2 regions of the Xenophilus sp. genome follow, and region 2 is predicted to be linked to the other one. Evidence: predicted binding sites of a transcription regulator. Region 2 holds the regulator's gene; the other holds the start of a gene.
The links. Region 2 encodes sigma-54, which starts transcription at its own class of promoters, with help from an activator protein. Its sites were predicted from a motif close to TGGCANGNAANCTGCTTT; they were not measured.

Region 1: the regulator sigma-54 is predicted to act here: its motif matches at 1,408-1,425, upstream of ACIY1X_RS19235 (TorF family putative porin).

What each region holds. Positions count from the first base shown of each region.
Region 1 covers NZ_JBIQNC010000150.1:8,067-11,472, reverse strand. The annotation lists gene ACIY1X_RS19245 (ammonium transporter) at 1-29, opposite strand, end outside; gene glnK (P-II family nitrogen regulator) at 62-400, opposite strand; gene ACIY1X_RS19235 (TorF family putative porin) at 465-1,340, opposite strand; gene ACIY1X_RS19230 (YifB family Mg chelatase-like AAA ATPase) at 1,562-3,097, shown strand; gene ACIY1X_RS19225 (helix-turn-helix domain-containing protein) at 3,212-3,406, opposite strand, start outside.
Region 2 covers NZ_JBIQNC010000101.1:11,767-15,172, reverse strand. The annotation lists gene fdxA (ferredoxin FdxA) at 1-258, shown strand, start outside; gene map (type I methionyl aminopeptidase) at 370-1,116, shown strand; gene ACIY1X_RS15540 (RNA polymerase factor sigma-54) at 1,141-2,715, opposite strand; gene lptB (LPS export ABC transporter ATP-binding protein) at 2,732-3,406, opposite strand, start outside.

The DNA.
Region 1 (3,406 bases), on a different contig from region 2:
AGCGCGAGGGAAACGAGCAGTTTTTTCATTTGGTTTGTTCTCTTTCGGTGCCTGGCCGTGCTCAGAGTGCGTCGCGCCCGGTCTCTCCCGTGCGGATGCGAACGACCTGTTCGACGTCGTAGACGAAGATCTTTCCGTCGCCGATCTTCCCGGTGCGGGCGGCGCTCTCGACCGCCTCGATCACGCGCTCCACCAGCTCGTCGGCGATGGCCGCCTCGATCTTGACCTTGGGCAGGAAGTCGACGACGTACTCCGCGCCGCGGTACAGCTCGGTGTGGCCCTTCTGGCGGCCGAAGCCCTTGACCTCGGTGACGGTGATGCCCTGCACGCCGATGGCCGAGAGCGCCTCGCGCACCTCGTCGAGCTTGAAGGGCTTGATGATGGCTGTGATCAGCTTCATGGTGACTTCTCCTTAGGAGTGGATGGGCCGGCGCGGCTCGCGCCGCAGCCGGGCGCTCGCGCGATCAGAAGGTCTTGCTCAGCGTGACGATGAAGCGGGCCTTGTTGACCGACTGCTGGCCGCCGCCGTAGATGAAGGAGCCGTCGCCGAGCAGGTCGATGCCGTCCCAGGTGGTCAGCATGTAGTTGCTCTTCTTGTTGGCGCCCTGCACCGAGCCGGTGAGCGACAGGCCGCCGCCGAAGTCGTAGGTGGCGCCCACGTTGTAGTCCACGTAGTTGCGGTAGCCGGCGGCGCGGATGTCGCTGCTCATGCGCGTGTAGCCGATGGCGGCCTTGAGCGTCAGGCTGGGGATGATTTCCTTGCTGTAGGCGATGTTCAGGTAGCCGGTGCCGCGGCCCTTGGGGCGCTTGGTGAAGCTCAGCGGGTCCCAGGCGTCGTAGCCGGCATAGCCGAAGTAGTCCTTCGAGACGGTGTGCGAGTACTTCACGGTGAGCGAGCCGAACACGTCGTCCGACCAGGTGCCGCCGCCGTAGATCTCGGTCGTGTTGCCGACGTGGTTGCCCGGGTAGATGTAGGTGATCACGCCCACGTCCCAGTCGATCGGGCCGGCCTTGAACTTGTAGCCGCCGTACAGGTCGCTCTCGATGCTGTTGCCCGAGAGCCAGTTGACGCTGGAGTTCCAGTTGCCCACGTAGAAGCCGCTCTCGTGCGCGTAGTCGAAGCCGCCCTGCAGGGCCGGCTTGATGCCGCGGGTCTTGTAGTAGCCGTTGTGGCCGATCTGGTCCTGGTCCTGGCCACGGAACTTGTAGTTCGAGGTCAGCGACACGTTGGCGCTGATCGGCGAGGCAGGCGCGGCCTCCTCGGCCAGCACGGTGCCGGGCGCGGCCAGCGCGGCGGTCAGGGCCACCAGCGTCACGGTGGCGGCATGGCGATGCATCATCAGGGGTTCTCCTCGCAGTCGGAACAAATGAAGGAATGGATCTGGTGCTCCCTGCACGATGCGAGCCAAAGCAGGGAGCGTGCCAAAGGCCCGGATCGCCCGGCGCGCGGGGAGGACAGAATCGCGGGGCGCCCGCATGGAGTCATGAGGGCGCCATGAAGAACAGCGTGCACCGGCTCTTGCGGCCGGATGCGCGCACCAAATCAGGGAGAGCGATCGGGATGAGTCTGTCTTTGGTGCAAAGCCGCGCCCTGGTGGGTCTTCGCGCGGAGCCGGTCACCGTCGAGGTGCATCTGGCCAACGGCCTGCCGAGCTTCACGCTGGTCGGGCTGGCCGACGTGGAGGTGAAGGAGGCGCGCGAGCGGGTGCGCTCGGCGCTGCAGAACGCGGGGCTGGCCTTCCCGCACGACCGCCGGATCACCGTCAACCTGGCGCCGGCCGACCTGCCCAAGGACTCCGGCCGCTTCGACCTGCCGATCGCGCTGGGCATCCTGGCCGCCAGCGGGCAGGTCGACCCGGCCCGGCTGGCGGGCCACGAGTTCGCCGGCGAGCTGTCGCTCTCGGGCGAACTGCGCCCCGTGCGCGGCGCGCTGGCGATGGCGCTGGCCCTGCGCACCGGCGGCGTGGACACCCGGCTGGTGCTGCCGATGGACAGCGCCCGCGAGGCGGCGCTGGTGCCCGGCACGCAGGTCTGCGGCGCGGGCCACCTGCTCGACGTGGTGCAGGCCTTCCTGCCGGCCGATGCCGAGGCGCCGGCCGCGCAGGCCGCCGGCCTGGTGCGCGTGGCCGCTGCGCCGGCCGCCGCGGCGCCGCCCGGCCCCGACCTGGCCGACGTCAAGGGCCAGGCCGCCGCCCGGCGCGCCATGGAGATCGCCGCCGCGGGCGGGCACAGCCTGCTGATGGTCGGCCCGCCCGGCGCCGGCAAGTCGATGCTGGCTCAGCGCTTCGCCGGGCTGCTGCCCGGCATGGAGGTGGACGAGGCGCTGGAGACGGCGGCGATCCACAGTCTGGCCGGGCGGCTGGACCCGGCGCGCATCTTCCAGCGGCCGCTGAGATCGCCGCATCACGGCGCCAGCGCGGTGGCGCTGGTGGGCGGCGGCTCGCCGCCGCGGCCGGGCGAGATCTCGCTGGCGCACCACGGCGTGCTCTTCCTCGACGAACTGCCCGAGTTCCCGCGCGCCGCGCTGGAGGCGCTGCGCGAGCCGCTGGAGACGGGCCGCATCCACATCGCGCGGGCGGCGCGGCAGGCCGAATTCCCGGCGCGCTTCCAGCTCGTGGCGGCGATGAACCCCTGCCCCTGCGGCTTCCGCGGCGCGCGCGGGCGGCCCTGCCGCTGCACGCCGGACCAGGTGGCGCGCTACCAGGGGCGCCTGTCCGGCCCGCTGCTGGACCGCATCGACCTGCACATCGAGGTGCCGGCCGTGCCGCCGGAGGAACTGCTCTCGGCGCCGCCCGGCGAAGGCAGCGCGGCGGTGCGCGAGCGCGTCGCCGCGGCCCGCGGCCGGGCGCTGGCCCGCCAGGGCCTGCCCAACCACGCGCTCGCCGGCCGCGCGCTCGACGCGCATGCGCAGGCCGAACCGGACGCCCTGGCCTTCCTGCAGTCGGCCGCCGCGCGCCTGGGCTGGAGCGCCCGCGCCACGCACCGCGCGCTGCGGGTGGCGCGCACCATCGCCGACCTGGCCGGTGCGGACGGGATCGGCAAGGCGCACGTGGCCGAGGCGATGCAGTACCGGCGCACGCTGGCGTCCGACGCTTGACAGGAGCCGTTCAGGCTGAGCTTGGCCTGTCCTGAGCCCGTCGAAGGATCGAAGCCCGGGGCGGCACTTCGACAGGCTCAGTGCGAACGGCCCGATGCCGCCGAAGGGCCGGTCTCAATCACGGGTCAGGCGCTGCGCCTGCCTGAACTCGCTCGGGCTCATGCCCGTGTGCTCGCGGAACGCGCGCGAGAAGTGCGACAGGTTGCCGAAGCCGCAGGACAGCGCGATCTCGGTGATCGAGCGCGCGTCGCCCGTGCCCTGGCGCAGTTGCCGGATGCAGGCCTGCAGCCGCTGCTGCTGGATGTAGCT
Region 2 (3,406 bases):
GACGCCTTCCGCGAGGGGCCGAACATGCTGGCGATCGACCCCGACGACTGCATCGACTGCGCCCTGTGCGTGCCCGAGTGCCCGGTGCACGCGATCTTCTTCGACGAGGACACGCCGCCGGACCAGCGCGACTTCCTGCCGCTGAACGCGCGGCTCGCCAAGGTCTGGCCGTTGATCGTCCGCGGCCACGGGGCCCTGCCCGATGCCGACGCCTGGGCCGACGTGGCCGACAAGCGCCATCTGCTGGACGAAGGCTGAGGCGTCCCATTCCAGCCGCCGCCGGGCGCGAGCTTCGACCTCGGCCCGGCGGCGCTGTTTTCACGGCGCCGGCATCGGGTCAGAATCGGCCCCGACGCAACAGGACCCTTCATGACCATCGAAACCCAAGACGACGTCGTCGCACTGAAACGCATCGGCAGGATCGTCTCGCTGACGCTGCAGCGGATGCTCGATGCCGCGGAACCCGGCATGACCACCCGCGAACTCGACCGGCTCGGCGAACGGCTCCTGGAGGAGCACGGCGCGCAGTCGGCGCCGAGGCTGACCTACGGCTTCCCGGCCGCGACGTGCATCAGCATCAACGAGCAGGCGGCGCACGGCATTCCCGGGGACCGGGTCATCCGGGCCGGCGACGTCCTGAACGTCGACGTGTCTGCGGAACTCGGCGGCTATTTCGCCGACACCGGCGGAACCACCGTCGTGCCGCCCTCCACGGCGCAGAAGACGCGCCTGTGCCACGCTACCCGCGCGGCGCTCGCCGAGGCCATGAAGCGTGCCCGGGCGGGGCAGCCGGTCAACGGCATCGGCGGGGCCATCGAGCGCACCGCGAAGGCGTACGGCTTCAAGGTCATCGAGAACCTCGGAAGCCACGGCGTCGGGCGCGCACTGCACGAGGCGCCGGACCACATCGCCGGCTACTTCGACCCCGCGGACCGGCGCATCCTGCAGGAAGGCATGGTCATCACCATCGAGCCCTTCCTGTCGACCAAGAGCCGCACCGTCACCGAGACCTCCGACGGCTGGACGCTGGCCGGCGCCCGCGGGAACCTGTCCGCGCAGTACGAGCACACGATGATCATCACGAAGGGCGCGCCCATCGTCGTCACGCAGCACTGACGGCGCGCGGGCGGAGGGCAGGCCCTACAGCGCCTTGCGCAGGTTCGCCGGCGCGATGCGCAGCGCCTCGCGGTACTTGGCGACGGTGCGGCGCGCGCACTCGATGCCCTGCTCCTTGAGCATCTCGGAGATCTGGCTGTCCGACAGCGGCTTCTTGGCGCTTTCGGCGCCGACGAACTGCTTGATGAGGGCGCGCACCGCGGTGCTGGAGGCGTTGCCGCCGGTCTCGGTGCCCAGGGCCGAGCCGAAGAAGTACTTCAGCTCCACCGTGCCGAAGGGCGTGGCCATGTACTTGGCGGTGGTCACGCGGCTGATGGTGGACTCGTGCAGGCCCAGCTCGTCGGCGATCTCGCGCAGCACCAGCGGGCGCATCGCCAGCTCGCCGTGCACGAAGAAGTTCTTCTGCCGCTCGACGATGGCGTTGGACACGCGCAGGATGGTGTCGAAGCGCTGCTGGATGTTCTTGATGAACCAGCGCGCCTCCTGCAGCCGCTGCGACAGCGCCTGACCGCCCTCGCCCTTGTGCGCCTTCAGCGCGCCGGCGTAGATGTCGTGCACGCGCAGGCGCGGCATCACGTCGGGGTTGAGCTGCACGCGCAGCTTCATGTTCGCGCCGCGGCCGCTGCGGGTGACGATGACGTCGGGCACGATGACGTTGCGCTCGACGTCGACGAAGCGCCGGCCCGGCTTGGGCTCCAGCCTGGCGATGAGCTGCATCGCCTGGCGCACCTCGTCCTCGCTGCCGCGGGTGAGCGCGGCCAGGCGGCGGAAGTCGCGCCGCGCCAGCAGCTCCATCGGCTGCTTGCAGATGGCCAGCGCGATCTTGCGCACCTCCATCGCGTCCTCGTCGCCCTCGTCGTCGGCGGCGCCGGCGCGCAGCTGGATGGCCAGGCACTCGCCCAGGTCGCGCGCGCCCACGCCCACCGGCTCCAGGCTCTGCAGCAGGCCCAGCGCGACCTGGAAGTGGTGCACCAGCTCGTCGAACTGGTCGTTGTCGTCGCCGGCCAGCGCCGAGGCCAGGGCGGGCAGCGAGTCCTCCAGGTAGCCGTCGTCGTCGAGCGACTCGATCAGGAAGCGCAGCGCGGCCGAGTCCTCCGGCGACAGTCGCAGGGACAGCGCTTGGCGGTGCAGGTGCTCCTGCAGCGACTCGTGGCTGCGCGCCAGCTCGGTGGCGTCGGCGCGCTCGTCGTCGTCGCCGCTGCCGCTGCTGCGCGGCGGCGCGTCGCCGCCCCACTCGCTGTCGTCGGGCGCCAGGTCGACGCTGCCGTCGCCCTCCCAGTCGGGCTCGGCGTCGACGGCATCGGCCACGGGCGCGTCGGCATCGCCGCCGGCGACGGCGCCGTCGGACCCCGGCACGGCGAGGGACGGCTCGGCGTCCTCGCGCTCCTCGCGCGGCTGCGGCGCGTCGGCGCTGTCCAGGCCGAACTCCTCGCGCTGCGCCTCCTCGGTCTGGCGCTCCAGGAAGGGGTTGTCGTCGAGCATCTGCTCGACCTCCTGCGCCAGCTCCAGGGTGGACAACTGCAGCAGGCGGATCGACTGCTGCAGCTGCGGCGTGAGCGCCAGGTGCTGCGAAACCCGCAGCGACAGGCCCTGCTTCATGCCGTGCGGTCCTCGTTCACATGCGGAAGTGCTCGCCCAGGTACACGCGGCGCACTTCGACGTTGTCGACGATCTCCGATGGCGTGCCTTGTGCCAGCACATGCCCGTCGCTGATGATGTAGGCGTGGTCGCAGATGCCCAGCGTCTCACGCACGTTGTGGTCGGTGATGAGCACGCCGATGCCGCGCTCCTTGAGGAAGCTGATGATGCGCTGGATCTCGATCACCGCGATCGGGTCGATGCCGGCGAAGGGCTCGTCCAGCAGGATGAAGCGCGGCTGGGTGGCCAGGGCGCGGGCGATCTCCACCCGGCGCCGCTCGCCGCCCGACAGGGCCAGCGCCGGCGAATCGCGCAGGTGGTCCACGCGCAGGTCGGTCAGCAACTCGGTCAGGCGCTCGTCCATGCGCGCCTTCGACAGCGGCACCATGCGGCCGTTCGCGTCGGGCTCGCGCTGCAACTCCAGCACGGCGCGCACGTTGTCCTCGACATTGAGCTTGCGGAAGATCGAGGCCTCCTGCGGCAGGTACGACAGGCCCATGCGCGCGCGGCGGTGGATGGGCATGTGGGCGATCTGCTCGCCGTCGATGCTGATGTCGCCGGCGTCGGCGCGCACCAGCCCGACGATCATGTAGAAGGAGGTGGTCTTGCCGGCGCCGTTGGGGCCCAGCAGGCCGACCACCTCGCCCTTGCG